Regions from separate parts of the Bradyrhizobium sp. USDA 336 genome, predicted to be linked through region 1. Evidence: predicted binding sites of a transcription regulator. Region 1 holds the regulator's gene; each other region holds the start of a gene.
The links. Region 1 encodes LexA, which represses DNA repair genes until DNA is damaged. Its sites were predicted from a motif close to TGTTCNNNNTGTGTTCNG; they were not measured.
Positions count from the first base shown of each region.

Region 2: a site for LexA is predicted at 1,659-1,676, ahead of ABIA45_RS08115 (single-stranded DNA-binding protein). Genes of this name have one in related genera too.
Region 3: a site for LexA is predicted at 2,241-2,258, ahead of recA (recombinase RecA). Genes of this name have one in related genera too.
Region 4: a site for LexA is predicted at 2,723-2,740, ahead of ABIA45_RS14825 (ImuA family protein). Genes of this name have one in related genera too.

Region 1 is NZ_JBIYDC010000002.1:1,412,377-1,419,981, forward strand. Features, by position in the region: gene ABIA45_RS07565 (ComEC/Rec2 family competence protein) at 1-2,213, shown strand, start outside; gene ABIA45_RS07570 (GAF domain-containing protein) at 2,220-3,161, opposite strand; gene ABIA45_RS07575 (hypothetical protein) at 3,379-3,813, opposite strand; gene lexA (transcriptional repressor LexA) at 4,203-4,904, opposite strand; gene glp (gephyrin-like molybdotransferase Glp) at 5,081-6,289, opposite strand; gene ABIA45_RS07590 (hypothetical protein) at 6,508-6,711, opposite strand; gene ABIA45_RS07595 (HAD family hydrolase) at 6,870-7,493, opposite strand; gene ABIA45_RS07600 (alpha-hydroxy acid oxidase) at 7,520-7,605, opposite strand, start outside.
Region 2 is NZ_JBIYDC010000002.1:1,526,468-1,534,072, forward strand. Features, by position in the region: gene ABIA45_RS08105 (outer membrane protein) at 1-358, opposite strand, end outside; gene ABIA45_RS08110 (outer membrane protein) at 596-1,393, opposite strand; gene ABIA45_RS08115 (single-stranded DNA-binding protein) at 1,831-2,325, shown strand; gene ABIA45_RS08120 (DUF2306 domain-containing protein) at 2,474-2,872, shown strand; gene gyrA (DNA gyrase subunit A) at 3,065-5,797, shown strand; gene ABIA45_RS08130 (hypothetical protein) at 5,879-6,136, opposite strand; gene coaD (pantetheine-phosphate adenylyltransferase) at 6,405-6,899, shown strand; gene ABIA45_RS08140 (peptidylprolyl isomerase) at 6,939-7,502, shown strand; gene ABIA45_RS08145 (hypothetical protein) at 7,512-7,605, shown strand, end outside.
Region 3 is NZ_JBIYDC010000002.1:537,329-544,933, forward strand. Features, by position in the region: gene ABIA45_RS03285 (hypothetical protein) at 1-230, shown strand, start outside; gene ABIA45_RS03290 (hypothetical protein) at 237-449, opposite strand; partial or broken gene ABIA45_RS03295 (DUF2798 domain-containing protein) at 686-938, shown strand; gene ABIA45_RS03300 (hypothetical protein) at 1,497-1,667, opposite strand; gene ABIA45_RS03305 (hypothetical protein) at 1,826-2,026, opposite strand; gene recA (recombinase RecA) at 2,350-3,438, shown strand; gene ABIA45_RS03315 (hypothetical protein) at 3,545-4,477, shown strand; gene gcvP (aminomethyl-transferring glycine dehydrogenase) at 4,608-7,472, opposite strand.
Region 4 is NZ_JBIYDC010000002.1:2,958,990-2,966,594, reverse strand. Features, by position in the region: gene ABIA45_RS14835 (UdgX family uracil-DNA binding protein) at 1-1,407, opposite strand, end outside; gene ABIA45_RS14830 (putative DNA modification/repair radical SAM protein) at 1,407-2,642, opposite strand; gene ABIA45_RS14825 (ImuA family protein) at 2,805-3,593, shown strand; gene ABIA45_RS14820 (Y-family DNA polymerase) at 3,490-5,085, shown strand; gene ABIA45_RS14815 (error-prone DNA polymerase) at 5,082-7,605, shown strand, end outside.

The sequences.
Region 1 (7,605 bases):
CCCCGGCCGGCGGCTTGGCGCCAGCGGGCCTCGGCATCTGGCCGGCGATCGTCGACACGCTGCGCCAATGGGCGCGGGCCGAGGCCGGGCCTGGCCGGTTGTTGCCGTGGGTGCCGGTCGCCTTCGGCGGCGGCATCGCGCTTTATTTCGCCGCCGATCATGAGCCGGTGCTGTGGGTGGTTGCCGCCACAGCCATCGCGCTGATGCTCGGCGCGTTGCTGCTGCGGCGAAGTCGGCTGTTTGCGCCTGCTATCATGCTCGCGGCGGTCGCGGCTGGTTTTGCCGTGGCGACCTGGAAGACCGCGCGTATCGCGCACACCGTTTTGGCAAAACCGCTCTATTCGGTGTCGCTGTCGGGCTTCGTGGAAGCGCGCGACATCCGCGAGCGCACCGATCGCTTCGTGCTGCGCGTCAGCGCGATAGAGGCGCAGCGCAGCGACGTCAAGCTCGAGCGCGTCCGCCTCTCGGTGCGCAAGGGCACGGCGCCGGAGGTCGGCAGCTTCGTGCAATTGAAGGCGCGGCTGATGCCGCCGATCTCACCGGTGCGCCCCGGCAGCTACGATTTCTCGCGCGACATGTTCTTCCAGGGCATCGGCGCCTCCGGCTTCGTGATGGGCGCGATCACGGCGTCCTCGCCGCCGGATGGCGGCGGCCTGCGGCTGCGCTATGCCGCCTTCATGCAGGGCCTGCGCGACGCGATCGATGCGCGCATCCGCGCAACGCTCGAAGGCGACAACCGCGCGATTGCGACGGCGCTGCTCACGGGGCGGCGCGATGCGATCACCGCGCCCGTGAACGATGCCATGTTCGTCTCGGGACTCGGCCATGTGCTGTCGATCTCCGGCTATCACATGGCGGTCGTCGCCGGCGTCGTCTTCTTCGCGGTGCGCGCGCTGCTGGCCTTGATCCCGGGGCTGGCGGCCGGCTTTGCCATCAAGAAGTGGTCGGCGGCGGCGGCGCTGGTCGCGGCCGCGTTTTACCTTCTGCTGTCGGGCGCGGAGGTCGCGACGCAAAGATCTTTCTTCATGACGGCGGTGGTGCTGATCGCCGTGATGGTCGACCGCCGCGCCATCACCTTCCGCACGCTGGCGGTGGCGGCGCTGATCGTGCTCGCGGTCGCGCCGGAGGCGTTGGTGCATCCGAGCTTCCAGATGTCGTTTGCGGCAACGCTCGGGCTGGTGGCGCTGGTGCAGATCGGCATGCCGAACCTGCTCGCCTCGCCCGATCATCCCGCAACGGCGCGGATCGCGTTGTGGGGCGGCCGCGAGATCGCGATGCTGTTCCTGGCCTCGCTGATCGCGGGGCTCGCGACCACGCCATACGCCGCCTTCCACTTCCATCGCGTGACGCCATACGGCGTGCTCGCCAATCTCGGCGCCATGCCGGTGGTCTCGGCGCTGGTGATGCCGGCCGGGCTGTTGGGGCTGCTCGCGGCGCCCTTCGGGCTCGACGGCGTGTTCTGGTGGTTGATGGGGATCGGCATCGAGTGGATGGTCCTGGTCGCGCGCTGGGTGGCGGCCCTGCCGGGCGCCGTTGGCCGCATTCCCGCCTTCGGGATCGCGCCGCTGATCGCGGCGAGCCTCGGGCTCATCGTGATGGGCCTGTTGCGCACGCCCTTGCGCTGGTCCGGCGCCCTGGTGCTGCTGGCAGCGATCCTCTGGGGACTGTCGGTACGGCAGCCGGATATCCTGATTGCCGGGGACGGCGCGAGCGTCGCGGTCCGGGGCGGGGATGGGCGCTTGCAGGTGATCCGCGCCAGCAAGGACAGCTTCCTGCTGAAGGAGTGGTTGGCTGCCGATGCCGATCCGCGCGATGCCGGTAACGCCTCGATGGCGAGCGGGGTGTCGTGTGACGAGTCCGGCTGCGTGGCGCCGCTCGCGGACGGACGACTGATCGCGTTGGCGACGCGCATCGACGCGCTGGCCGATGATTGCAGCCGCGCCGCGCTGGTGGTGACGGCGCGGCCCGCGCCGTCCGATTGCGCGGCGATGGTGGTCGATCGGGCGCGTCTTGCCAGTCAGGGCGCACTGGCTCTGACGCGAAGCGGAGAGGGTTTTTCGGTGCAGGCGGTGAGAGCGAGAGGGGCAAGCCGTCCCTGGCTGCCTGCCGGCGCCGGCGAGGGGGATTTCGACGGCAGCCTGGTGCCGAAGGCGGCCGTGCCCCGCAGCCGGGACGCAACGCCATCGGAGGCCGACTTGCAGGCCGACGATTGACGCGGATCACAAATACCAGGCCAGCACGGCGTCAAGCCTTCCGTTGCCGATGACCGGCAGGGCCACCATTCGGCTCAGCCCGGCTGCGCAGGCTTCGGAGCCGGCTATCGAGCCGTCACGGGTGAGATCGTCGTTGAGCGCGGGCATGCCGGCGGCCCAGGCGCCGCCGATGCTGCCTTCGCCCCTGGCGATGGACTGCGCCGCATAGCGTGCGGCGAGGTCGGTCTGTGCGCTGCAATCGCCGGCGCGAAAGACCAGCGCCGAACGGTCCTCGTTCGGGACCCAGATCTCGAAGCGTCGTGCAATCGGCGTTGCCTGCGCGGACAGGAATGTCAGAACCCAGGTCTGGTCGGTACCGGTTCCGTAGGGCACGCCGACGCCGAGATTGATCCCGACCTTGGCGGCGTCCTCCCAGCGCAAGAAGCTCTTGGCGTCGTGCAAGTCCTTGATGATCAGTGGCAGGCCCGCCTTCCAGGTGCGTCCGGGCAGGCCGAAGCCGCGCGGAAATCTGGTGTGGCGGGAGTTGAATTCGAACATGTCCGCGGTGCCGTAATAGCCATCGACGAGCCCCATCTCATGCGAGAGATCAGGATCGTTGTGCCAGAGTTCGATCGCGCCGACGTGCGCCTCGTCGTCGCCGCAGAACAGCACCAGCACGGCTTGCAGGAATTCGCCCGCGAACACCGGCACCGCCACGCCGCAGGTGAGGCCGGCCGCAGCGGCCTGATCGGTCCGCTTGAAATAGGAGTTGGCGAATTTCGTGAGGATGACGGGGTGGCCACAGGCCCAGGCCTTGCCTGGAAGTCCCTCGTCATATCCGAAGTGCAGCTCTTCGCTGACGGCCTTGAACGCGGACAGCCCTTCGTCGTAGAGGCCGCCGCCGAATTCCAGCCGCATGCGCGTCCGGTCGGGTACCCAGAGTTCAACGACGCGAATGAAGGTCTTCATCGAGTCTGTCCGCCGCCTCAAGCCACTGCAGCATCGGTCATTTGGCTGCGGAGCGAACGTTCAAAATTCAGGCAGGACGGCCCAAACTTCATGCGGCGACGAGGCGCGGCGGCGGGCTCGCCGATCGAATGTCCTGAAACAAAAACCCACCGGGCTCGCCGGCCTCGGCCGGCGACGGCAATTTCAATCCCGGGCTCGGCCTTTCGGCCGAAGGGCGTCAGCCGATCGGCAGGCGCGTGATCGTGGGCCGCGTGTCGGCGACGGTCTGCGGCTTGTGCTCGCGCTCGGGGGCCGGCTGCGTCACCGGCAATTGCAGCACGGTCGCGCGCTGGCCTTCGACGAGCTGCGTCACCAGCACATATTTGCCGTCGGGAAATTCGATCGCGTCATGATGGCGATCGGGAATGTGCGGGTCGATCTTGCCGAACTTGCCGACGCGAGAGTTCACGGTGCGCGTCCAGATCCAGCGGTTGTCGTAGCGGACGTCGTCGGCGAAAGCGAGCTCCGTTCCCGGCAGCAGACAGACCGCGACGGAGGGATCGGCTTCAGAAGCGAAGCCGCGCGTCGAGGTGCCGCGGAAGGTTGTCGTGACGATCGTCTCGCCGACTACGGCGGGGCGCGTCGCGACGGCATGCAGGCTGTAGTCACACATCGGGTGCTCCTCATGCTGGGATAGCGACCCGCGTCTCTTTCGAGGCGCAGGCCTCTATCAGAGTGGAAGCATACAACGCTCTGCTCGGTTATGGGCAAATCTGCGGCTCGCGTTCGCAGCACGCGATCACATTATCTTTCCCGGATTCGATAGGAACAAACCTCGCGTCCTTGCATTTGGCCGCAGCTATCAGCACTGCCGGCACAACTCTACCGGCGAAGCAGAGAGAGATTGCTGCGCGCCTGCACGGGCGAATGTCGCGCGGGAAGATAGACCGGACAGCCGGCGCAGAACCAGACAAACCGTCCCGCCGGAGCGGACAAGTATCCGCTCCGATCCTGGATCGCCGATGCCGATCGAAGCGCGCGCGGCGCTTGAGACTTCCGGTATCAGTACTTCCGATAAAGCCCGATCAGCTTACCCTGGATCTTCACGCGGTTCGGCGGAAGAATGCGGACCTCGTAGGCGGCATTGGCGGGCTCGAGCGCGATCGAGGCGCCGCGGCGGCGGAAGCGCTTGAGCGTGGCCTCCTCGTCGTCGATCAATGCCACCACGATGTCGCCGGTATTTGCGGTCTCGTTGCGCTGGATCAGCGCCATGTCGCCGTCGAGGATGCCGGCCTCGACCATCGAATCGCCGCGCACTTCGAGCGCGTAATGCTCGCCCGAGCCGAGCATGTCCGGCGGCACGCTGATGGTGTGGCTGCGGGTCTGCAGTGCCTCGATCGGCGTGCCGGCGGCGATGCGGCCCATCACGGGCACCGCGACGGGGCGCTCGCCCTCGTCCGCGGGCGGGCTGGAGCTCGCGCGCACCTTGCCGAGATTGCCCTCGATGACGCTCGGGGTGAAGCCGCGGCGATTGCCGGCGGCGGCCTGGAGCTCGGGCAGCTTGATCACCTCGATGGCACGGGCACGGTTGGGCAGGCGGCGAATGAAGCCGCGCTCCTCGAGCGCAGTGATCAGGCGATGGATGCCTGACTTCGAGCGCAGGTCGAGCGCATCCTTCATCTCGTCGAAGGACGGCGGCACGCCGCTTTCCTTCAGACGCTCGCTGATGAACCGCAGAAGCTCGTATTGTTTGCGCGTCAACATCTCGACCAAAGTCCCCCGGTTGATGTCGTTCGATTCCGAGACGATGAAGTCGGCAATAAGCCGCTACATCCTCGAAACAAATCATGAACGGACACTATATGTTCGATATGTGTTCCGCAACTGCTTAATTTATGGTGAACGCGGCCAAACTCGCGGAATGCGTGTGGCTGGGTGGCTCAGACGGGCAGCCGGAGCACCTCGCAAGGCGTCCCTGCCTCGGCCTTCGGCGCGAACGGTGCACGCACGAGAAGTACCTGTGCCGCAGCGAGATTCGCAAGCAGGGAGGAGTCCTGATGGCTGACGGGAAGGGCGACGCGCGTGCCGTCGTCGCGCACCTCCAGCCGCGCACGCAGATAATCCTCGCGCTGGTCGTTGGCGGCGAGATCGCGGCCCAGCACGGCGCGCTCGCGCTGATGATGAATCGCTGAACGGCCCGACAGGGCGCGAATCAAGGGCACCATGAACAGGAAGGCGCACACGTAGGACGACACGGGATTGCCGGGCAGGCCGATCACGCGCATCGCGCCTAGTCGACCGTGCATCATCGGCTTGCCGGGCCGGATCGCGATCTTCCAGAACGCCATCGCGATGCCTTCGCCCTTGAGCGCCTGCTGGACCAGGTCGTGGTCGCCGACCGACGCACCGCCGGTCGTGATCAGGATGTCGGCGCCGCTCTCGCGCGCGCTGCGGATGCCGGCGGACGTCGCCTCCAGCGTATCGGCGGCAATTCCGAGGTCGATGGTCTCGGCGCCCTCGCTGCGGGCGAGCGCATGCAGGGCATAGCCGTTGGAATAGACGATCTGGCCGCGACCAGGCGTGGTGCCCGGCATCACGAGCTCGTCGCCGGTGGCGAGAACGGCAACCCTCGGGCGGCGGATGACGGCGAGATGCGGATGATTCATTCCGGCGGCAAGGGCGAGATCGCGCTCGGTGAGACGGATTCCCTTGCGCAGCAGCACGTCGCCTTCGCGGAAGTCGACGCCTGCAGGGCGGATGTGCCGGCCGAAAATGGCGGCTTCCTTGATCGTGACATGTTTGCCGTCGGCAGCCGTGTCCTCCTGGATCACGACGGCATCGGCGCCGTCGGGAACGACGCCGCCGGTGAAGATCCGCACGGCTTCGCCGGGGCCGACGCTTCCCGCGAACGGCCGGCCCGCCGCGACCTCACCGACGACGGTCAACCTCGAATCGTATGCCGCGTCCGCCGTGCGCACGGCATAGCCGTCCATCGCCGACATTGCCTCCGGCGGCTGCGTGCGCCGTGCCGCGACATCGCGGGCGAGCACACGATGGTAGGCCTCGTCGAGGCAAACCATCTGTTCAGCCAGCGGCTCGACGCCGGCCAACACCGCGGCAAGCGCGTCAGAAACCGGCATCAGGGCCACGGGCGAACTCCTGCTGAGCACATCAGTCAATGGGCGGCGAGAGTTCTAGCCGAGTGCAGGCGTGAGGCAAAGCAGCACGCGGGATGATTTATCCTGCGTGATCGCGGGTGGAGGAGGTCGGCTCAACTCCGCCGCGGCATGATGCGGAAGGCGAGACAGACCGGAACGAGGATTGCCATGGCAAGGACGAGAATGACGAGCGCCACGGCCAGCATCGGTCAACGCTCCGTCGGATCGCCTGGACTGAAATCCGCGACGTCGGGCGCCTTGGGACCCTGATCTTTGTCGGGCAGCGGATCGGCCTGGGATTTCAGGTCGGCGGCCTTGCTGATCAGCTTGGCGGAGAGGTCAGAATCCGAGGTGGTTCTAGCGAATTCGAGCAGGAGAGAGGCTTGCTTGGTGAGATAGGTCTTGCCCAGCACGTCGATCAGTCCAATGTAGAAGTCCCAACGGACTCATGAGTCCGAAAGGTGGTATTCCGTTCCCGGAACTCTGTATAAAAATGCACAAAGTGATCAGGTTCCACAATTTCAGCAGTTTTTGTTCCGGGAAGTGATCGCGTTTCGGGCTTTCCCGCGGCTCAGATCCCCAGTGCTTTCAATGCGCTCCCGACATCACGCGGCGAGGTGACATGCACGGCGGTCAACCCGCGCGCCCGCGCTCCCTCGATGTTCTCGGCGAGGTCGTCGAAGAACACGATGCGCTCGGCCGGCACGCCGATCGCCGCCACGACATGGTCGAAGGCCTCGGCATCCGGTTTGCGCAGGCCGATGCTGGAGGACAGATACAGCTCGCGGAAATGGCCGAGCAGACCGGCATATTCCTTCGAGAAATAGTCGACGTGCGGCCGGTTGGTGTTGGAGAAGGCATAGAGCGGCATCTGCTTCGCCGCCCGCGGCAGCAGCTCGGCGATATCAGGCATCTCGCCGGCGAAGATCGCGTTCCAGCCTTCCAGGAATTGCGCATCCGAGATGCCGATCCCGAGCGAGGACCGCAGCGAGGCGAAATAGTCCGCATCGCTGATCTTGCCCATCTCGTGCAACCGGTAGGCCTCGTCGCGCACATAGCGCGCGATGATGGCCTCGGGCTGGCAGCCGGCATGTCCCGCCCAGCAGGCGATCGCCTTGGAGAAGTCGATGTCGAGCACAACGCGCCCGAGGTCGAACAGCAGCGCATCCGCGCTGCCGGGAGAGAGCGATGTCATTGCGTCCTTCACTTCAGTATGGCGCGTCAGTAACGATAGGGCTCGTGATCGAACAGCGGGAACGCGCTGAACACGCTGGGCGCGTTGGTGGCGGTCGCCGGATGCAGGCAGG
Region 2 (7,605 bases), 110 kb from region 1:
GCGCGTCGATACGCGAACTGACCGTCGTGGGAACGAGGGCGCCACCAAAATCAACAAGACCGGTCGCTGAGGCGTTTACGTCAGCCCACGCGCCATCAGCTTCGATGCCGAACACGACGTTGGAGGTCTGCCAGTTGTAGCCAACGGTGCCGCCGACGAAACCGCCCTGCATGCGCGGATCATCGGAGCTGTTTTCCCAGGCGCCGCCGCCGACGATACCGAGATAGAAGCCGGTCCAGTTGTAGACCGAGGCCACAGGCGCGGGCGCCTTGGTGTAGGGGCGGGCTGCCAGATCAGCAGCCGAAGCGGGGGCCGCGAGAGCGAACAAACAGGCCGAAGCCAACAAAACCTTTTTCATTTTCAACTTAATCCCAGTCCCAGTTTCTGTTGTTGCCTTCCCTCACGGAAGGGCAGCGGACTCAACGGCCCAACTGGCGCCGTCTTTACACCACCAAAGCCGCAAGTTGTGTCTCCGAAAAGCCACAACAGCCGAAAAGGTGATGGTTGCTGACTTATTGACGTCCAGCCGTCGTGCGCAAAAAAGAAGGGCCGGCGCTGGGGCCGGCCCTTCCATCGCTCACGAAATCAGAGGGAATCAGTACCTCGCGACCAGCGGGCCGCCGAAGCGATAATTCAGCCGGACCAAACCCATGTCGACGTCCTGATATATGCGATCGGATCCGAAGAAGGCACCGCCTGGCGTCGTGAAGTCCCGGGTCTGGTGGCCCAGGAAGAGGTGGTTGTACTCGAATCCGAGCGTCCAGTTCGGTGCGAATCCGAACTCGACGCCCGCGCCGACGGTGCCGCCCCAGCGGGTGTGATCGGCCGAGGCGAGCAGGGTGCCCGCACCGGGCGTGCCTGGCGCCGCGTAGACGTCGAACTCGTCGCTGACGACGGCGGCGCCGCCCTTGACGTAGACCAGGATATTGTTCCAGGCATAGCCGACCTGGCCGGTGATCAGGCCGAAGGCATCGATCTGAGACCGGTTGCGGCTGCCGGTGACGAGCGCGGAGCCCGGGAAGACGAGGCTGACATTGTCGCCGGAGAAGTCGGCCCAGTTGCCCTGGCCTTCGACGCCGAACACCCAATTAGCGGACTGCCAGCGGTAGCCGACCTGGCCACCGACCGTGCCTCCGGTCGCGTTGTGACATCCTTCACCGACGAGGGTGCCGGCGGCGCCGGTGACGAGGCCCGTGGTGTCGACGAAATCCCAGCACTTACGGCTCGTGCCGCCGCCGCCGTTGATACCGATGTAGAAGCCGCTCCAGTCGTAAACGGTAGCGACAGGGGCCGGAGCCTTTGTGTAGGGACGCGCAGCAAGATCCGCTGCACTTGCCGGCCCCGACAGCCCCAACGCCATTGCACCGATTGCACCAAACAGAACCTTGTTCATTACAGTCTCCCCAGTTTCGTCCGCTTCTTGAAACTCCCCGAAGCGGCTGATCAGGCGCGACGCCCATATGAATCAATTCCAACGCGAATGTAGCCTAAGAATGGGGCAGAGTCCGTCTCCGGAATGCCACACTCGCCACTCAAGTGAATGGAACAAATTAATGAATGTTAAGCGGTTTTTCTCGTTCAGGGGAACCCAAGAAGGTTCCATCGGAGCGCTGCTCATTATTTTGGCAATGGGCCAGAATGGCTGTCCTATTGCGATGAAGAACAAATCTGGAACAAAACGGAAGGGGATGCTATATATGGGGATAACCCCGGGGGTGGCAGGCTGATCGGTGCCCGCAAGCGTATAGGGTCGCCCTAGCGGGCGCAGAGGAACGCGGGCAGCGGATTCGCCCTTTTGAAATTCAGTGGCATTCGGAGTGGAGAGCGGCGATGGCGGGAAGCGTCAACAAGGTCATTCTGGTTGGAAATCTCGGCAAGGATCCCGAAATCCGCCGCACCCAGGACGGGCGGCCGATCGCGAATTTGAGCATCGCGACCTCGGAGACCTGGCGCGACAAGAACACGGGCGAGCGCAAGGAGAAGACCGAGTGGCATCGGGTCGTGATCTTCTCTGAGCCGCTTTGCAAGATCGTCGAACAATATCTGAAGAAGGGCGCGAAAGTTTACATCGAGGGCGCGCTGCAGACCCGCAAGTACACCGACCAGAGCGGCGTCGAGAAGTACTCGACCGAGGTCGTGCTGCAGGGCTTCAACTCGACGCTGACGATGCTCGACGGCCGCGGTGGCGGCGGCGGAGGCGGCAGCTTCGGCGACGAGCCGGGCGGCGACTTCGGCTCCTCCGGACCCGTCAGCAGCGCGCCGCGCCGTCCCGTTGCCGCCGGCGGCGGCCGCAACAGCGACATGGACGACGATATCCCGTTCTGAGGTCAAATAGCGGGCGCTCGTCCTTTGCATCGGTGTGCTCGCGTGCCGCGCTTGGATTTCTCGTCAATCAACGGGCAAAGCTTGATTTTCTAAGCTTGCCTCATGTTGTGCGTCAGACGGCGAGCCGCTGCCGATCGGGGACTGCTGCATGAGTCTTGGACCGCTTCTTGCTGCTGCTCCGGCGATCCCGCTGCATGCCTTTGCCGCGATGGCTGCATTCGTCCTCGGAATTGTTCAGCTCATCGCCCCCAAGGGCACCCTTCCGCACCGGGCTCTGGGCTGGGTCTGGGTGGTGCTGATGCTCGTCGTGGCGCTCACCTCGTTCTGGATTCACGAAATCCGTCTGGTCGGTCAATGGAGCCCGATCCATCTGCTCTCGATCTTCGCGTTGGCGATGCTCGTATTGGGCGTGACGGCTGCAAGAGCTCACAATGTTCGCCGCCACAAGATCACGATGGCCTCGATCTTCTTCGGCGCACTCGTCATTGCCGGGCTGTTCACCCTCATGCCCGGCCGGCTCATGCATACAGTGGTTTTCGGGCCTTGAGCCGTGGCCGAAATCCACTCTCCGGCGCAGGGGTTGCCGACGTCCGAGGGCTGTCCGGAAATGACCTCTCGTCACCCCGGTAAGTGCATGAAAAAACGAAGGGAAAAAGCGCTTCCGGCGGCCCTGTCAGGGTGGTTATCCAACCCTCGATGCGCTATATGATTCCCAGATAAAACCTCACCGGATTTCCCCTTGGCTGACGACGATAACAAGCCCGGCGACCAGCCGGCGCAACCCTCGGACATTCGCCCCGTCTCCATCCTCGACGAGATGAAGAAGTCCTACCTCGATTACGCCATGAGCGTGATCGTATCGCGCGCGCTGCCCGATGCGCGCGATGGCCTGAAGCCGGTGCATCGGCGCATCCTGTTCTCGATGAACGAGCAGGGCTTCACGCCCGACAAGAAGCACAAGAAGTCCGCCGGTATCGTCGGTGACGTCATGGGTAAATACCACCCTCATGGCGACCAGGCGATCTATGACGCGCTGGTGCGCATGGCGCAGGACTTCTCGATGCGCGAGTTGCTGGTGGACGGGCAGGGCAATTTCGGCTCGGTCGATGGCGATCCGGCGGCGGCCATGCGCTACACCGAGTCCCGCCTGACCAAGATCGCGCTGAAGCTGCTCGAGGACATCGACAGCGACACCGTCGACTTCCAGGACAATTACGACGGTTCCGAGAAGGAGCCGGTGGTCCTGCCAGCGCGGTTCCCGAACCTGCTGGTCAACGGCGCCGGCGGCATTGCCGTCGGCATGGCGACCAACATCCCGCCGCACAATCTCGGCGAGGTGATCGACGCCTGTATTGCGCTGATCGACAATCCCTCGCTGACCATCGACGAGCTCATCAACATCATTCCCGGCCCGGATTTCCCGACCGGCGGCATCATCCTCGGACGCCAGGGCATCCGCAGCGCCTACCATCTCGGCCGCGGCTCCATCGTCATGCGCGGCAAGGTCACGTTCGAGACCATTCGCAAGGATCGAGAGGCGATTGTCATCACCGAGATTCCTTATCAGGTGAACAAGGCGACGATGGTCGAGCGCATCGCCGAGCTCTACAAGGAAAAGAAGATCGAGGGCATCTCCGACCTGCGCGACGAGTCCGACCGCGAAGGCTATCGCGTCGTCGTCGAGCTCAAGCGCGACGCCGTGCCCGACGTGGTACTGAACCAGCTCTACAAGTTCACCCCGCTGCAGACGAGCTTCGGCGTCAACGCAGTTGCGCTCGATTCCGGGCGTCCGCAGACGATGAACTTGAAGGATATGTTGACGATCTTCGTCGGCTTCCGCGAGCAGGTCGTCACCCGGCGCACCAAGTACAAGCTGCGCAAGGCGCGTGAGCGCGCCCATGAGCAGGTCGGCCTCGCCATCGCGGTCGCCAACATCGACGAGATCATCAAGGTGATCCGCACCTCGCCGACACCAGCGGCGGCCCGTGATACCCTGATGACGCGCGATTGGCCCGCGCGCGACGTCGAGGACATCATCACGCTGATCGATGACCCGCGTCACCGGATCAACGAGGACGGCACGATCCGCCTGTCGCTGGAGCAGGCGAGGGCGATCCTCGAATTGCGTCTCGCACGTCTCACCGCGCTCGGCCGCGACGAGATTGGCGGCGAGCTGTCGAAGCTCGCCGGGGAGATCGGCGACTATCTCGCGATCCTGCGCTCACGCGCGCGCATCCTGGACATCATCAAGACCGAGCTTGCCGAGGTGAAGGCCGAGTTCGCAACGCCCCGCCGCACCGTGATCATGGAGCAGGAGGGCGAGGTCGAGGACGAGGACCTGATCCAGCGCGAGGACATGGTCGTCACGGTCTCGCACGCCGGCTACGTCAAGCGCGTGCCGCTGTCGGCCTACCGGGCGCAGCGCCGCGGCGGCAAGGGCCGCTCCGGCATGCAGACCCGCGACGAGGATTTTGTCAGCCGGCTCTTTGTCGCCTCGACCCATACTCCGGTGCTGTTCTTCTCCTCGCGCGGCCAGGTCTACAAGGAAAAGGTCTGGCGGCTGCCGATGGCCGCGCCGAACGCGCGCGGCAAGGCCATGATCAACATCCTGCCGCTGGAGCAGGGCGAGCGCATCACCACCATCATGCCGCTGCCGGAGGATGAATCGACCTGGGGCCAGCTCGACGTGATGTTCGCGACCACGGGCGGCAACGTCCGGCGCAACAAGCTGTCCGACTTCGTCGACGTCCGCCGCTCCGGCATCATCGCGATGAAGCTCGACGACAACGAGGCGATCGTCGACGTGCAGATCTGCACCGAGCGCGACGACGTGCTGCTGACCGCTGCCGGCGGCCAGTGCATCCGCTTCCCCGTCACCGACGTGCGCGTGTTCACCGGGCGCACCTCGATGGGCGTGCGTGGCATCGCGCTCGGCGAAGGCGACAAGGTGATTTCGCTGGCGATCCTGCGCCACGTCGACACCACCTCGGACGAGCGCTCGGCCTATTTGAAGATGCGCCGCGCGGTCGCGGGCGAAGCCGCCGCGGAAGAGGCACCGGCCGATGCCGAGGCCGAGGAGACCTCGGGCAGCTTCCAGCTCCCGCAGGAGCGCTATGTCGAAATGTCGGCGCAGGAGCAGGTCGTGCTGACCGTCTCCGTCAACGGCTACGGCAAGCGGACCTCGTCCTACGAGTACCGCACCACCGGCCGCGGCGGCAAGGGCATCGTCGCCATGAGCGTCAACAACCGCAACGGCAATCTCGTCGCCTCGTTCCCCGTGGAGGAGGCGGATCAAATCATGCTGGTCACCGACAAGGGTCAGCTGATCCGCTGCCCGGTCGAAGGCATCCGCATCGCCGGCCGCTCGACGCAAGGCGTGATCGTGTTCGACACCGCCGAGGACGAGCACGTGGTGTCAGTCGAGCACATCACGGAAGAGGCCGAGAACGGCAACGGAGCCAACGGGGAGTAACGTTCAGCCAGGCAGCCCGAATTGCGCTGCGCTCGATCCGGGCTGTGAACCGCCTAGCTGACGCGAAATCGTCAAGCCCGATTACGGCGTGCGGTTGGCGGTCACGAGGCGTGCCTCGCGGACATTGGCCTTGGTGCCGGCGCTACGCAGGCAGGAGGCTTCGAAGTTCGGCCAGGCCTGCTGCGAGCAGTCACGGCCGATGCTGCGGATGTCGAGCCGGTCGCTCTTGGCCAGCGGCTGCGGCACGCTGGCTTCAACCTTCGGGGCAAAGCCGGGCAGTAGGGTGAGGGCCGCGGCAACACACGCAGACAGAACGATCGCTGAAATGGTCTTGATCATGACAGTCCCCTGTGATGCGGCCGCCTACGCCCAGTACGCGCCCGTCGTTCGTTGGCCCGGATTAGTAACCATGGCCAGTTTCCGGACGTCTTCGCCGATGTGGGAAATGGTTTCGTTCCCGCTCCGTTTTGTTTCGTGGTCGCCCCGAGGGCGAAACAAACCGGCTGCCGCTGACCCCCGACGGGACATTTTCGGAGGGGCTGGACCGGAAACGGGCAAGGAACCTGCCCGGCTTGCCGGCCCGGGCCGGGCGCGGTAGGACGGGGCCATGCCGCGCATCGCCTTCTACCCAGGTTCCTTCGACCCCATCACCAACGGCCATCTGGACGTGGTCCGGCACAGCGTTTCCTTGTGCGACAGGCTCGTGGTCGCGATCGGGGTGCATCCCGGCAAGAAACCGCTGTTCTCGACCGAGGAGCGCCTCAAGATGCTCGAGGACGTCTGCGGTCCGATCGCGGCGCAAGCCGGCTGCGTGCTGGAGGCGACGACGTTCGACGATCTGTCGGTCACCGCAGCGCGCAAGCACGGCGCGACCATCATGATTCGGGGCCTGCGCGACGGCACTGACCTCGACTACGAGATGCAGCTCGCCGGCATGAACGAGGCCATGGCTCCCGAGGTGCATACGGTCTTCCTGCCGGCCTCTCCCATGGTCCGCCCGATCACCGCCACTTTGGTGCGCCAGATCGCCGGCATGGGCGGGGACGTCTCGGCCTTCGTCCCGCCGCAGGTCGCGGCACAGCTCAAGGCCAAATTCGCCTGAAAACGGCGCGCTTCCTCTTCTCTCTGATCCGGAGTTGTCATGATCCGAATTCTCGCAGTTCTTGCCGCGCTTCTGTTCGCGGTACCGGCGGTGGCGCAGCAATTGCCGGCAAATCTCGACAAGGCCAACGCCATCGTCATCGACAGCACCAAGGGCCGCATCGTCATCAAGCTCAGGACCGACATCGCGCCCCAGCATGCCGAGCGCATCAAGCAGCTCGCGCGCGAGGGCTTCTACAACAACGTGCCGTTCCACCGCGTCATGGACGGCTTCATGGCGCAGACCGGCGACGGCGAGAAATTCAACGGCACCGGCGGCTCGAAATACCCGAACCTGAAGCAGGAATTCTCCAAGGTGCATTTTGCCCGCGGCATCGTCGGCATGGCCCGACGCGGCGACAGCGTCGACAGCGCCAACTCGCAGTTCTTCATCATGTTCGCCGACGGCGGCAGCCTCGACGGCCAGTACACCGTGATCGGCGAGGTGGTGCAGGGCATGGACGTCGTCGACAAGCTCAAGAAGGCGCCCCCCGGCTCGCCCGGCGGCTCCGTCACCGATCCCGACAAGATGGTGAAGGTGCAGGTCGCCTCCGACATCAAATAGGCGGGGGCCATGGCGTGGCGCGGGGGCAGGCTCCTGCTGGTTGCCGTGGTGCTGCTGCTCGCCACCTCCCGTGCGGCCGTGGAGGCCGCCCAGGTCGACACGA
Region 3 (7,605 bases), 880 kb from region 1:
CCGAGCGGATGGCGCGCCGGCGCAAGGCGGCCGGCAAGCCCGGCCAGTCCGCCGGCGACGGCTATCTGCGCGAGACCTTCACGCTGCCGCGGGCGGCCGCGCGGGAGCGGGCGCAGGCCTTCTTCGCCCGCTACCCCAAGGCCGGCTATATGAGCGAGGTCGAGACCTGGCGCGAATTGCCCGGCGGCGATATCGAGTTCACCATGCGTCGGCTGCCCAGCGCCGACTGACGCGCGCTATGACGCAGAAGGCGAAACGGTTCGGGCCGTCTTTCGCCCGATCGCCTTCAGCTCGCGGTCGATGCGCAACTGCACGCGCCGGATCGCCAGCAGGTCGATCCTGGTCTCGGTCTTGCCGGTCTTGATCCGGTCGCCGATGCGGAACTGCCACTGCCAGATTCCGGGAATCGCCGTCTTGGCGATGGTGAACTCGACGCCCCTGTGATTCATGGTCACCTCCCACGATTCACCCTTATGCCTGCAAACATGTTGGTCGTCGCAATATTCCGCTGGCAAGAAAAATGCCGCCCGCGGCCTCCGTGGTTCTCCGACCATGAACAAAGTTCCTGGAGCCGGCCGGGGTGCATCCGGCGGTCCCGCAGCGCGGTTCCAATCGAAGCGCCGGATCCGCTCGACGGCATGTGCCTTGCTTGCGTGATCCCCGGGCAAGCAACCATGGGCGCCTCATGCTCGGCATTCCCCGCCGCTACTCGCATTTCGTCTTCGGCATCATCCAGTCCGGCCTGACCTCGCTGATCGCGGCGGGGGGTCGCCAGCTTTCCCGCAGGCAGCCCGATGCTCTTCGTGCGGCACTGGATGGTGTCCTGGTTGATCGCATGGGCCGCGATGCTGCCGGTCGTGCTGCTGGCGGCGCCCGCGATCCGCGCCTTCTCGCTGCGCCTGACCCAGGAGGAGCAGGAGCCCCGCGCCGGCCGGTAGCCGGGCGAACCATAGCCGGCTGGCTGGCGAAAGCAGGCGCGCGAGCGAAAGGCCGCACACTGGCCCCGTACCGGTCCCAATTTCGACATCCGTCCGCACCACTGCGGACACACCCGTCGGCAAGATTTTATCCGTTCGGCGCAGCCATGGGGGAAACGTGGCGCACCGGAAACGGGGTGGCATCATATGGATAACGTAGAGCGGTCATTCGCCGCCGCGACGGCGGCTGGCTTCGTCGTGCTGGTGATAGGCCTGGTTCTGCTGGCGGTGCTGTAGCAGGCGCGCTGCTGCGGACGGAATTGACGTGCCGGGCCGTCCCATCGACGGTGCCGGCGCGCCTTGCCTCTCAAAAGTGGCAAAACAACCCCATGCACAGTAGGCGGTCTGGCGATTTCCTCGCTTCGCCAATGGGTTGCGGGTAGTATTTAGATACCTTGCGCGTCCGCGGTCGCGGCGCCCCGACGGGCGATGCCGATTGGTGTTCCGGCCAAGGACCAGGGCGGAGTGCCGCATCGCGGGCGGGCTTGGCCCCGCTCCGGGCGCCGGTCCTGGCAGTGCCTAATGAACCTTGATCTCGTTCAGCGGCAGCTGCAGCTCGGCGGCGCGCTCTTCGCGGTCCTTCTTGCGGAACTCGTTCTCCTTGCGCTCGAACTTCACCATCTCCTCGTGCGCGGCGTCCAGCAGCGGCTTTCGCCTCAGCGTGTCGTGGTGCGTGTCGTTGTTCGTCATGACCAAGAGATCCCCAAAAGTTGCGGTCCCATCCCCACAGAAGGCCCGAGACCGCCAAAAGGTTCGGTGCCGCAGGATTACGGAAACATGACGGCGGCCCAGTCGCGCGTCGTTGATCCCGGTCATGTTCGCTTCGAGGAACCCGGGGAGGCCCCCGGCTATTTCGGCGGCTGCAGCTCCGGCGATTTGACCCAATCGTTCAGATGATTGGCAACGTCGGCCTGACGGGCCTTCTTGAGCAGCGCGTCCCGCTCCGGCCCGGGCGGAAGCTTGGAGGCCTGCTCGCGGATCTGCTGCACCCACGCCGACAGCCGGTCCTGAAGGGTCAGTTGCTGCTTGAAACGTCGTCGCTTCAACATGGCGCGCTCTTTCCGTGCGAGGAGGCGGGAGCGCGAGGTCAGCGGTCTCATCACCAAAGTGGCCACGGTCCGCGCGGTGATGATGCATTAGGATCCAGAAATGGATCCGCGTCTGTTCAGTTGTGCACTCAGTGCGGACGGCGTGACGATCCAGCATGGCAGGTTCGACCAGCTCCGTTGTCTCCTGGTCCAGTTAGAAAGACAAAATCCGCAAAAGAACATATTGCGAACTGAGAACAAATGAGGTACATTGCTTTTATCGCCGAGCTGCCTCGCAACTGTTTGTCCCTCACGCGAATCCTCGCCATAAGGAGCACGACCCAATGTCCGCAACTGCCCTGCGTATCGTCGAAGGATCCTCCATGGACAAGAGTAAAGCTCTGGCCGCCGCGCTCTCCCAGATCGAGCGGCAGTTCGGCAAGGGCTCGGTGATGAAGCTTGGCAAGAACGACCGCTCCATGGACATCGAGGCGGTGTCCTCCGGCTCGCTCGGGCTCGATATCGCGCTCGGCATCGGCGGTCTGCCCAAGGGACGCATCGTCGAGATCTACGGGCCGGAATCCTCCGGCAAGACCACGCTGGCGCTGCATACGGTGGCGGAAGCGCAGAAGAAGGGCGGCATCTGCGCCTTCATCGACGCCGAGCACGCGCTCGATCCGGTCTATGCCCGCAAGCTCGGCGTCAACATCGACGAGCTCCTGATCTCGCAGCCCGACACCGGCGAGCAGGCGCTGGAGATCTGCGACACCCTGGTGCGTTCGGGCGCCGTCGACGTTCTCGTGGTCGATTCGGTCGCGGCGCTGGTGCCGAAGGCCGAGCTCGAGGGCGAGATGGGCGATGCGCTGCCGGGCCTGCAGGCGCGGTTGATGAGCCAGGCGCTGCGCAAGCTGACGGCCTCCATCAACAAGTCCAACACCATGGTGATCTTCATCAACCAGATCCGCATGAAGATCGGTGTGATGTACGGCTCGCCGGAAACCACCACCGGCGGCAATGCGCTGAAATTCTACGCTTCCGTCCGCCTCGACATCCGCCGCATCGGTGCGATCAAGGAGCGCGACGAGGTGGTCGGCAACACCACGCGCGTCAAGGTGGTCAAGAACAAGCTGGCCCCGCCCTTCAAGCAGGTCGAGTTCGACATCATGTACGGCGAGGGCGTCTCCAAGATGGGCGAGATCCTCGATCTCGGCGTCAAGGCCGGTATCGTCGAGAAGTCCGGCGCCTGGTTCTCCTATGACAGCCAGCGCCTCGGCCAGGGCCGCGAGAATGCCAAGGCGTTCCTGAAGGGCAACCCCGACATCACCGCCAAGATCGAGACCGCGATCCGCCAGAATTCCGGTCTGATCGCCGAGCAGATTCTCGCCGGCACGCCGGAGCGCGACGCCGACGGCGAGGAGCCGGCGGACGAGTAAGCCTTAACGCGAAGAGCTTTTCGCGAGGAGCGGGCACTGAGGACGTTGAGTTGCCGACGTCTTCGGTGCCCGTTTCGCTTTTGCGTTATGATCGTCGGGTGGTGCAATGAAGCGGCTGATCTTGACGACAGATTCATCCGCCGCCGGCGCGATACAGCGGGCGGGCCTCGCCGACCTCGTCATGGCGATCGAGCGCCGGCTTGTTTGGGGATCGCTGCCGTCCACCGCGGAACTCGATGCATTCTGGCGCCTCGAAGGCTCGGGCCCTCACGGGCTGATCGAGCTGTTCTTAGAGTATGACACGGTCGAACTGTGGATGGAGCCAGAGCCAAATGCGCAATTGATCTTGCTCTGGCTGCTCGACCATTGCGGCAGCGATAGAGCGGCAGCCTCCAAACTCGTGATGCGTCCGCTGGACATCGCCGTGAGCGGTCTCGGTCCCGAGGGCCTCGCGAAGCTGAACCCGCCGCTGGTCAGGCTCACGCAAGATCACGTTGGCCTGGCGGGTCGCGCGTGGCGAGCTTATCGTGCGCCGACGCCACAGGCCTGGTTCGGCCTGCTCGAAACGGACTTGCGCCTGCTTCCGAAGCTCGAGCATTGCGTCGTCGCCCTGCTCGAAGAGCTTCCAAACGTGACCAGTGGCCTTGGCGCCACGGAAATGCGGATGCTGGAATCAATCGCGCCGGGTGGGGTGCAGCCCTATGACGTCTTCCCGGGATATCAGAAGCCTAACGAGCGTCGCGTCTTCGACTACTGGGAGGTGGGGGCGTTGCTCGATGGACTTGCGCGCTGCCCGGTGCCGGCCGTATCCGGCCTGGAGGAGGGACCGTTCACGCTCGACATGCATGATGATGCCCTCCGTCATGCACGATACAAGCAATCCCGCTTGTCGCTCACGGATCTCGGCAAGGCGATCCTCGCAGGAGACGAGGACTTCTGCCGCCATAATCCGCTTCGGCGCTGGTGGGGCGGCACCCTTCTCGCCAACGAACGGCTTTGGCGCTGGGATGACGAACGCCGGTTGTTGGTTGCGCCCTAGAGACACATTCACTGTTGTGGGGTAACCGAAGGCGTAATCCGCCACTGTTCATCTCGGTGAAAGCAGACGTGGTGGGTTACGCAGGCGACAGCGCTTCGCGCCTCCGCCCGCGAACCCACCCTACGAAACCTCACTCCGCAGCTTGCGCGTAATCGCTCACCGGCGGGCAGGAGCACACCAGATTGCGATCACCATAGACGTTGTCGACGCGGCCCACGGGGCACCAATATTTGTCGGTGCGCGAGACGCCGGCGGGAAAGCAACCCTCGGTGCGGGTGTAGGCGCGCTTCCAATCGTCGTCGGCGATGTCGTGCACGGTGTGCGGGGCGTGGCGCAGGGGCGAGGCCTCGATCTTGAAGCGGCCGGCCTCGACCTCTGCGATCTCCTTGCGGATCGCGATCATGGCGTCGCAGAAGCGATCGAGCTCCGCCTTGGATTCGGACTCGGTCGGCTCGATCATCAGCGTGCCCGGCACCGGGAAGCTCATGGTCGGGGCGTGGAAGCCGTAATCGATCAGGCGCTTTGCGATGTCGTCGACCGTAACGCCCGATGTCGCCTTCAGCGGACGCGGATCGACGATGCACTCATGCGCGACGCGGCCCTTCTCGTTCTTGTAGAGCACCGGGAAGTGCGGATCGAGGCGCGCTGCGATGTAGTTGGCGTTGAGGATCGCGATCTCGGTGGCGCGCTTCAGGCCTTCACCGCCCATCATCAGGATGTAGATGTAGGAGATGGTGAGGATCGAGGCCGAGCCGAACGGCGCCGCCGAGACCGGACCGACCGGAGCATCGGCCTTGGTGGTCGGATGGCCCGGAAGGAAGGGCGCGAGATGCGCCTTGACGCCGATCGGGCCCATGCCGGGGCCGCCGCCGCCATGCGGGATGCAGAAGGTCTTGTGCAGGTTGAGATGGCTGACGTCGGCGCCGTAATCGCCGGGCCTCGAGAGGCCAACCTGCGCATTGAGGTTGGCGCCGTCCAGATACACCTGGCCGCCATGGCCGTGCACGATGTCGCAGATCTCGCGGATGTGCTCCTCGAACACGCCGTGGGTCGAGGGATAGGTGATCATGACCGCGGCGAGATTGTTCGCATGCTTCTCCGCCTTGGCGCGAAGATCATTGACGTCGACGTCGCCGTTCTTCTCGCAAGCGACCACCACGACGTCCATGCCGACCATCGCCGCCGAGGCCGGATTGGTGCCGTGGGCGGAGGAGGGGATCAGGCAGATCTTGCGATGGCTCTGTCCGCGCGCGGCATGATAGCCGCGGATCGCGAGCAGCCCGGCATATTCGCCCTGCGCGCCCGAGTTCGGCTGCAGCGAGATCGCGTCATAGCCGGTGATGTCGCACAGCCATTTTTCCAGCCGCGCGAACAGCGCGTGGTAGCCGGCCGCCTGCTCGCGCGGGACGAACGGATGCAGCGAGCCGAATTCCGGCCAGGTCAGCGGCATCATCTCGGTGGTCGCGTTCAGCTTCATGGTGCAGGATCCCAGCGGGATCATGGCGCGGTCGAGCGCGAGGTCGCGGTCGCTGAGCTTGCGCATATAGCGCAGCATCTCGGTCTCCGAGCGATGCGCGTGGAACACGGGGTGGGTCAGGAAAGCGGTGGTGCGCTTCAGATCGTCCGGCAGCGCCTCGCGCGTCTCGGCATCGATCTCGGCATAGGCGAGAGAGCCGCCGAAGGCGCGCCAGACCGCCTCGACCGTCGCAGGCGTCGTGGTCTCGTCGAGCGCGATGCGAAGCGCCGTATCGCTGATGCCGAGATTGATCTTCTCGCTTGCCGCGCGCGCGACGATCTCGGCGCGCTTGCCGCCGGCATCGACGCTGAGCGTGTCGAAGAAGTTTTCGCTCTCAGGCGCGAAGCCGAGCTTGCGCAGGCCGCTGGCGAGCACGGCGGTGCGGCGATGCACGTTGCGGGCGATCTGGGTGAGGCCCTCGGGACCGTGATATACCGCATACATCGAGGCGATCACGGCGAGCAGCACCTGCGCGGTGCAGATGTTGGAGGTCGCCTTCTCGCGCCGGATGTGCTGCTCGCGGGTCTGCAGCGCAAGCCGGTAGGCCGGCGCCCCGCGGGAATCGACGGAGAGGCCGACGATGCGGCCGGGCAGCGAACGCTTCAGCGCGTCGCGCACGGCCATATAGGCCGCGTGCGGCCCGCCATAGCCCATCGGCACGCCGAAGCGCTGGGCCGAGCCGATGGCGATGTCGGCCCCGAGCTCGCCGGGCGAGGCGAGCAGCGTCAGCGCGAGGAGGTCGGCGGCTAGGATCGCGAGTGCGCCCTTGGCCTTCAGCGCCGCGATCGCCGGCCTGAGGTCGCGCACCGCACCGGAAGAGCCGGGATATTGCAGCAGCGCGCCGAGCACGTCCGATTTGTCGAGGTCAGCGAGGGGATCGCCGACGACCAGAGTCCAGCCGAGCGGCTCGGCGCGGGTGCGCATCACCGCAAGCGTCTGCGGATGCACGTCCTTGTCGACGAAGAAGGCCTTTGCTTTCACCTGCGAGTGGCGCTCGGCAAGCGCCATGGCTTCGGCCGCGGCGGTGGCTTCATCGAGCAGCGAGGCGTTGGCGACGTCGAGCCCGGTGAGGTCGCAGATCATGGTCTGGAAGTTGAACAGCGCTTCCAGCCGGCCCTGGCTGATCTCCGGCTGGTACGGCGTATAGGCCGTGTACCAGGCCGGGTTCTCCAGGATGTTGCGCTGGATCACCGCGGGCAGGATGGTGCCTGAATAGCCCTGGCCGATCAGCGAGGTGAAGACCTGGTTCTGGCCTGCGAGCTCGGCCATGTGCGCGATCGCCTCGGTCTCGCTGAGCGGCTTGCCGAGATCGAGCGGAGAGGCCTGCCGGATCGAGGCGGGGAGTGTCTCCGCCATCAGCGCGTCCACGCTTTTGGCGCTGACGGCCTCCAGCATCGCGGTGATGTCTCGCGCGGAGGGGCCGATGTGGCGGCGAACGAAGGAGGCGGTGTCGCCGTTGGATTTGCGGTGCGCGGTCATCATGGGTCCTCGCTAGATTTCGCTGTCATGCCCCGCGGAGGCGGGGCATCCAGTAAACGCAGGCAGTATTGCTAGAGCCGAGAAGCCGCGGCGTACTGGATCACCCGCCTTCGCGGGTGATGACACTGAGTAT
Region 4 (7,605 bases), 1.5 Mb from region 1:
GGCGATCTTCAGATCTTCGACGAAGCGCCGATATTCCAGAACCTTGGCTTCGGGATCAGGCAGTCGCAGCAGATAGGACGGGTGCACGGTCACCAGCGCCTTGCGGCCTTCGGGAAGCTCGATCAACCGGCCGCGGTTCTTCCCGATAGGGGTGATCTTGCCGAACACGCTTTGCGCGGCGGTGGCGCCCATCGCCACGATGAGATCCGGTTGGATTGTCGAAACTTCCCGCTCATACCATTGCCGGCACGCCCGGATCTCGGGTGTGTTCGGCTTCTGGTGCAGGCGAATCTTTCCGCGCGGCACGAATTTGAAGTGTTTCACCGCGTTGGTGACATAGACCTTCTTGCGGTCGACGCCGGCCTCCTCCAGCGCGCGATCGAGCATTTGCCCGGCCGGGCCGACGAAGGGATGGCCGGCGAGGTCTTCCTTGTCGCCGGGCTGCTCGCCGACCAGCATGATGTTGGCATTCTTCGGCCCTTCGCCGAACACGGTCTGTGTCGCGTCCTTGTAGAGATGGCAGGCGCGGCAATGCGCGGCCTCCTCGCGGAGCGTTTCGAGATCGTCGGCAGCTGGCTTGCGTCTCATCGGAGCCTCCGGCCGCTTCTGAGGCTTGTGCGGATCGGTTGCGGCATTGGCGATCATGGCGCCGGTCATGCGCTCGGCGTCTTCGATCAAGGGCTTAATGATCGAGGCCTCGGGCAGGTTCCTCCAATATTTCTTCGGCATCTCGGCCTGCATCGCCTTCACCTTGAGCCGGGCCGGATTGAAGATGCTGGCATAGTAGCGCCGCCAGGTTTCCTCCAGCCGGTCTTCGCCCGGCGCCTCGCTCTTGCTGACGCCCGGCGTGAAGGAGAGCGCATGGCCGTCCCAATGCGCGCAGAGGTCCGGCGTCAGGATCGACCAGGGCATGTCGGCAAAGCGCTTGGCGAAGAACGGCGCGGCGAGCTCGACGACGTGATGCTCCGGCTCGAACCAGGCGACGTAGTGCGCCTGGCGTTCCCTGCCGATCTCGCGGAAGCGCACGAAGGCATGCATCTTGTGCTCGTCGCGATAGACCGCTTTCGCCATGGCCGTGACAAGCGCGACATCGGGGTCGGTCGCGACCTCGATGAGATCGTGATTGTCCTTCAGCCGGAACAGCAGGCGATACAGGATCGCAAAGCGCTCGTTGTCGCGATGCAGGATCGCCGCCTTGGCAAGCTCGACGAATTTTGCCGAGACGGTGAACGTGCCGTCGTTCACCTCGAGGATCGGAGACGGCGCTTGCGGCGCGAACAGCTCGGCTTCACGGCCCTGCACGGTCCAGGTGGCCTCGCCGGGCGGCACGTGATGGAGCACGAGGCTACGCGCGGCTTTGCGCCAGCCGTCGAAATCGGTTTCGGTGTCGAGCATGATGTACTGCATCAGAAGCCAAATCCCAGTTGCGTTGCTTTCGGCTTGAACCGTTCGATCAGCCCGGCAGCATCGAGACGATGCGGTGCGGGACGGTGATCGCTGAGGACGATGAACGGCAGTGCCTTGTTGCGGGGCACATGCAGCCGCGCGAGGTCGGCGAGGCGGATCGTGGTGGTGCGCCGCGTCGCGAGGATGCGTTCGACCGTCCTGGTGCCGAAGCCCGGCACCCGCAGCAGCTCCTCGCGGCTGGCGCGGTTGACGTCGAGCGGGAAGCGGTCGCGGTGGCGCAGCGCCCAGGCGAGCTTGGGATCGATGTCGAGCGGCAGCATCGCGCTGTCGTCGACGATCTCACCGACGTCGAAGCCGTAGAACCGCATCAGCCAGTCGGCCTGGTAGAGCCGGTGCTCGCGCAGCAGCGGCGGCTGTATCAGAGGCAAAGCATGGCTCGCGTCGGGGATCGGGCTGAAGGCGGAGTAATAGACGCGCCGCAGCCGGTAGGCGCCGTAGAGATTGGCGCTGGTGTGGAGAATGGTGTGATCGGAGGCGCTATCTGCGCCGACGATCATCTGCGTACTTTGTCCGGCGGGCGCGAAGCGCTGCGGTTTGGCCTTTGTCTTCGCGCTGCGGCTGTCCTCGGCCTCGTCCAGCTTCAGCCGCAGCCGGCCCATGGTGCGGCGGATCGCGCGCACGTCCTTCTCCGGCGCGAATTGCTGCAGGCTCGTCTCTTCAGGCATCTCGATGTTGATCGAAAGGCGGTCGGCATACTTGCCGGCCTCGGCGATCAGCGCGTCGTCGGCCTCGGGAATGGTCTTCAGGTGGATGTAGCCGCGGAAGTGATGCTCCTCGCGCAGTTTTCGCGCGACGTTCACCACTTGCTCCATCGTGTAATCAGGGCTGCGGATGATGCCGGAGGAGAGGAATAGGCCCTCGATGTAATTGCGCCGGTAGAAGTCGAGCGTGAGCCTGACCAATTCGTCGATGGTGAAGCGGGCGCGTGGGACGTTCGAGGACGCGCGGTTGACGCAATAGAGGCAATCGTAATTGCAGGCGTTGGTCAGCAGCACCTTGAGCAGGGAGATGCAGCGTCCGTCCGGCGCGTAGGAATGGCAGATGCCCATGCTTGGGGCGGTCGAGCCCATGCCCTTGCCGTCGCTGGAATCCCGCTTCTCGGTGCCGCTGGAGGCGCAGGATGCGTCGTATTTGGCGGCGTCCGCCAGAATCTCCAGCTTGCGTTGTACGTCCATGTTTGAATCTCTTTGATTCCGCTCATGAATCTTTGGATGCGCCAATTCGATTGACTCTGCCGGCGCCGTTAGCTTTATATTAGAACATATCATGAACAAATGAGCCAGCCGCTGGTTCTCTTTTTGAGAGCCATCGGCAATCACCTCTGAGGAGCGGCGAGCATGAGCGGCGCACGTATGAGCGCGCTTGCAATCCTGCGCGGCCAGATCGAGCGCATCGAGACGGCCGAGGTCGTGCATTCGCGCGATCGCGTCGCGCTCGGCCATGGCGCGGCCGACGCCGCGCTGAAGGGCGGGCTCGCGCGCGCGGCGATCCATGAGGTGTTTTGCGAGGGGCGTCAGGGCGCGGCCGCGACGGGGTTTGTCATGGGCCTTGCGGGACGCGTGAGCGCACGCCGGCCGCTATTGTGGGTGCGGCAGGATTTTTCGGAAGTGGAAACCGGCGCGCTGTCGATGAGAGGGCTCGCCGAGCTCGGCCTCGATCCGCGCCGTGTGGTGGTGGTGCGCGCCGCCGATGTCGAGAGCGCGCTGCGCACCTCGGCCGACGCGCTCGCCTGCGATGCGCTGGGCGCCGTCGTACTCGAGCTCTGGGGTGAGACCAGGCAGTTCGATCTGGTGGCGAGCCGCAAGCTGACGCTGGCGGCGCAATCGTCCGGCGTCACCGGCCTCTTGCTGCGGATGGCCGCGCAGCCGCTGCCTTCGACCGCGGAGACACGGTGGATGCTGCGTGCGGCGCATTCGCCTCCGGGCTCGGTGTGGAGTGCCTGGGGCGCGCCGGTGTTCGATGCCGAGCTCTTGCGCAATCGTCATGGCCCGTGCGGCCGGTGGATCATGGAATGGAATTGTGATGAGTGCCAGTTCAGTGAACCGTCGACGTATTCTCAGCCTGTGGCTGCCGCGCCTGCCGATCGACAGGATCCAGCGGTTCGTTGGCAGCGCCGGGCTGGGTAAAACCAATCATGCGCCTGATATCGTCGTCATCAAGGACAGCAATGCGCTGGTGATCCATGCGCTGGACGAGGCCGCCGAGCGCCTCGGCCTGTATATCGGCCAGCCGCTCGCCAATGCGCGGGCGATGTGCCCGGACTTGCGTGTGTTCGACGCCGATACCGTGGCCGATGCGAAGACGCTCAGCGATATCGCCGATTGGTGCGACCGCTTCACGCCGCTGGTGGCGCTCGATCCGCCGCACGGGCTGTTCCTGGACATCACCGGCTGCGCGCATCTGTTCGGCGGCGAGGCCGCGCTGCTCAAGACGCTGGTCCGTGCGCTCGGCCGGCAAGGCTTTGCCGTCAGCGCGGCGATCGCGGGCACCTCGGTCTGCGCACGCACGCTGACGCGGCAGGTATCCGGCACTATCGTTGTCGATGGCGGCGAGGCGGAGGCGATCAGGTCATTTCCGGTCTCCGCGCTCGGTGCGGGCGAGGCCATCACCACAGGCCTGCGCCGTGCCGGGCTGAAGACCATCGGCGACGTCGCCTCGCGCAGCGCCTCCGAGATCACGGCGCGGTTCGGCGCCCGGTTCTCCACGCTGCTCGCCCATGCGCTGGGGCAGGGCGATGCGCCGATCAGCCCGCGCAAACCGCTGCCCGACTACATCGTGGAAAAACGCTTTGCCGAGCCGATCGCAACCGACACCATGATCGCGATGACGCTGTCGCGGCTCGCCGACACGTTGATCGCGTCCATGGAGAAGCAGGGCAAAGGCGCGCGGCGGCTTGAAGCGGCGTTCTTCCGCACCGACGGCGTGGTGCGTACGATCACGGTCGAGACCGGACGTCCGGTGACGCGAAGCGCCGTGATCGACCGCTTGTTCCGCGAGCGGCTCGATGCACTCGCCGATCCCCTCGATCCCGGCTTCGGCTTCGACATGGTGCGGTTGTCGGCGAGCCGCACCGAAATCGTGGTGCAGGAGCAGCGCGATCTCGATGCCCATGTCCACGACAATGACGAGCTCGCCGCGCTGATCGACCGCATCGCTGCGCGCATCGGCGGCAAGCGTGTCGTCGTGCACCTGCCGCAGGATACCCATATCCCAGAAAGCGCGGTGCTGGCCGCATCGGCGCAGCATCATCTCACCGCCGCCATGCAGGCCGAATGGCCGGCGCGCGTCGCGAGCGAGCCGCCGCTGCGTCCCTTGCGGCTGTTCGACAAGCCGGAGCCGATCAAGGTGCCGTTCGCGACCGTGCCCGATGGCCCGCCGCATCAATTCACCTGGCGGCGCGCCCTGCATGCGGTGGTGCGGGTCGAGGGGCCCGAGCGCATCGCGATGGAATGGTGGCGGCAGGACGGTAAGCAGCTGACACGGGATTATTTCCGCATCGAAGATGCCGAGGGCCTGCGCTTCTGGATCTTTCGCGACGGTCTCTATGAAGGCGAGGTGTTCGATGGTGACGGCAAGCCGGCGTCTCCCGGCTGGTATGTGCACGGTCTCTTCGCATGAATACGCTTAGCTATGCCGAGATCGGCATCACCACAAACTTCTCCTTCCTGCGCGGCGGCTCGGATCCGCGCGCCTATGTGCATCAGGCGAGCGCTTTAGGAATTCCGGTGATCGGCATTGCCGATCACAACACGCTCGCGGGTGTGGTGCGGGCCTACAAGGAGCTCGACAATGACAAGGTGCTGCACAAGCCGAAACTGTTGATCGGCGCTCGCATCGTCTTCATCGACGGCACGCCCGACATCCTGGTCTATCCACGCGATCGCGCGGCCTATGGCCGGCTGTGCCAGCTCCTGACCCGGGGCAAGCGCGGCGACGACATCACGCGGATCGAAAAGGGCGAGTGTCATCTCAGGCTTGACGATCTCCTGGAATTCTCGGAAGGCCAGCTCCTGGTGTTGACGCTGCCGCATCGTTTCGAGCCGGCGCGGGCGCTGGATGTCCTCGCAAAGCTGAAGGCGAGCCGTGCCGAGGGCGTGTGGCTGGCGGCGAGCCTGCTCTATCGCGGCGACGACAAGCGTCGCCTCTTGCGGCTCGATGATCTCGCCGCAAAGGCAAAGGTGCCGCTGCTCGCGACCAATGAGGTGCTGTATCACGATCCCGGCCGCCGTCCGCTTCAGGACGTGCTGACCTGCATCCGGGAAAAGACCACGATCGAGGCGATTGGGCGGAAGTTAGAGGTCAATGCCGAGCGCTTCCTGAAGACGCCGCGCGAAATGGTGCGGTTGTTCCGCGATGTCCCCGAGGCGATCGCGGAAACCATGCGCTTTGCAAACGCAATCGACTTCTCGCTCGACCAGCTCAAATACCAGTATCCGGACGAGCCGGTACCGCCGGGCAAGACCGCGCAGGGGCATCTGGAGGACCTGACCTGGGCGGGCGTCGACAAATATTTCGGCGGCAAGATCGACGACAAGCTGCGCGCGACCTTGAACAAGGAGCTCGCGCTGATCGCCGAGCTGAAATACGCGCATTATTTCCTCACCGTGCACGACATCGTCCACTACGCGCGCAGCCAGAACATTCTGTGCCAGGGCCGCGGCTCGGCGGCGAACTCGGCCGTGTGCTACGTGCTCGGCATCACCTCGGTCGATCCGACCAAGGTGGACCTCTTGTTCGAGCGCTTCATCTCCAAGGAGCGGCTGGAGCCGCCCGATATCGACGTCGATTTCGAGCATTCGCGGCGGGAGGAGGTGATGCAATATGTCTATCGCCGCTACGGCCGCCACCGCGCCGCGATCATCGCCACCGTCATCCATTACCGCCCGCGCAGCGCCATCCGCGACGTCGGCAAGGCGCTGGGCCTCACCGAGGACGTCACCGCCGCGCTCGCCGACACCGTCTGGGGTAGCTGGGGCAAGGGTCTCAACGACATGCAGGTCCGGCAGGCCGGGCTCGATCCCGGCAATCCCATGATCAACCTCGCGGTCGAGCTTGCGACCGAGCTGATCGAATTCCCGCGCCATCTGTCCCAGCATGTCGGCGGCTATGTGCTGACGCAGGACCGGCTCGACACCTATGTGCCGATCGGCAACGCCGCGATGGACGACCGCACCTTCATCGAATGGGACAAGGACGACGTCGATGCGCTTAGCATGATGAAAGTCGACGTGCTGGCGCTCGGCATGCTGACCTGCATCCGCAAGTGCTTTGACTTGATCGACCAGCACAAGGGCGAGCGTTTTGTGCTGGCGAGCGTCCCGCAGGACGATCCCAACGTCTACGACATGCTGTGCCGCGGGGAATCGCTCGGCGTGTTCCAGGTCGAGAGCCGCGCCCAGATGAACATGCTGCCGCGGCTGAAGCCGCGCACCTTCTACGATCTCGTCATCGAAGTCGCGATCGTGCGCCCCGGGCCGATCCAGGGCGACATGGTGCATCCCTACTTGCGGCGGCGGAACGGACTCGAGAAGGTGAGCTATCCCTCGCCGTCACCGGAGCATGGCGACAAGGACGAACTCTACAAGGTGCTGCACAAGACGCTCGGTGTCCCGCTGTTTCAGGAGCAGGCGATGCGCATTGCGATCGAGGCCGCGCATTTCACTTCCGAGGAAGCCAACGGCCTGCGTCGCTCGATGGCGACCTTCCGCAATGTCGGCACCATCGGCCAATATGAGGAGAAGCTGATCGGCAACATGGTGGCGCGCGGCTACGATCCCAACTTCGCCAAAAGCTGCTTTGACCAGATCAAGGGATTTGGCTCCTACGGCTTTCCGGAGAGCCATGCCGCGAGCTTTGCACAGCTGGTCTACATTTCGTCGTGGCTGAAGCACTATCATCCCGACGCCTTCTGCTGCGGTCTGTTGAATTCGCAGCCGATGGGCTTTTATGCGCCGGCGCAGATCGTCAGCGACGCCCGCAAGAACGGCGTCGAGGTGCGCGACATCGACGTGTCCTACAGCTTTGCGCAGAACACGCTGGAGGAGGGGAGCGGTCAGTATTGCGCCGTGCGCCTCGGCTTTCGCCAGATCGATGGATTCCACTGGCTGGACGAGGATGAGGAGCGCCTGAAGCGCTCTC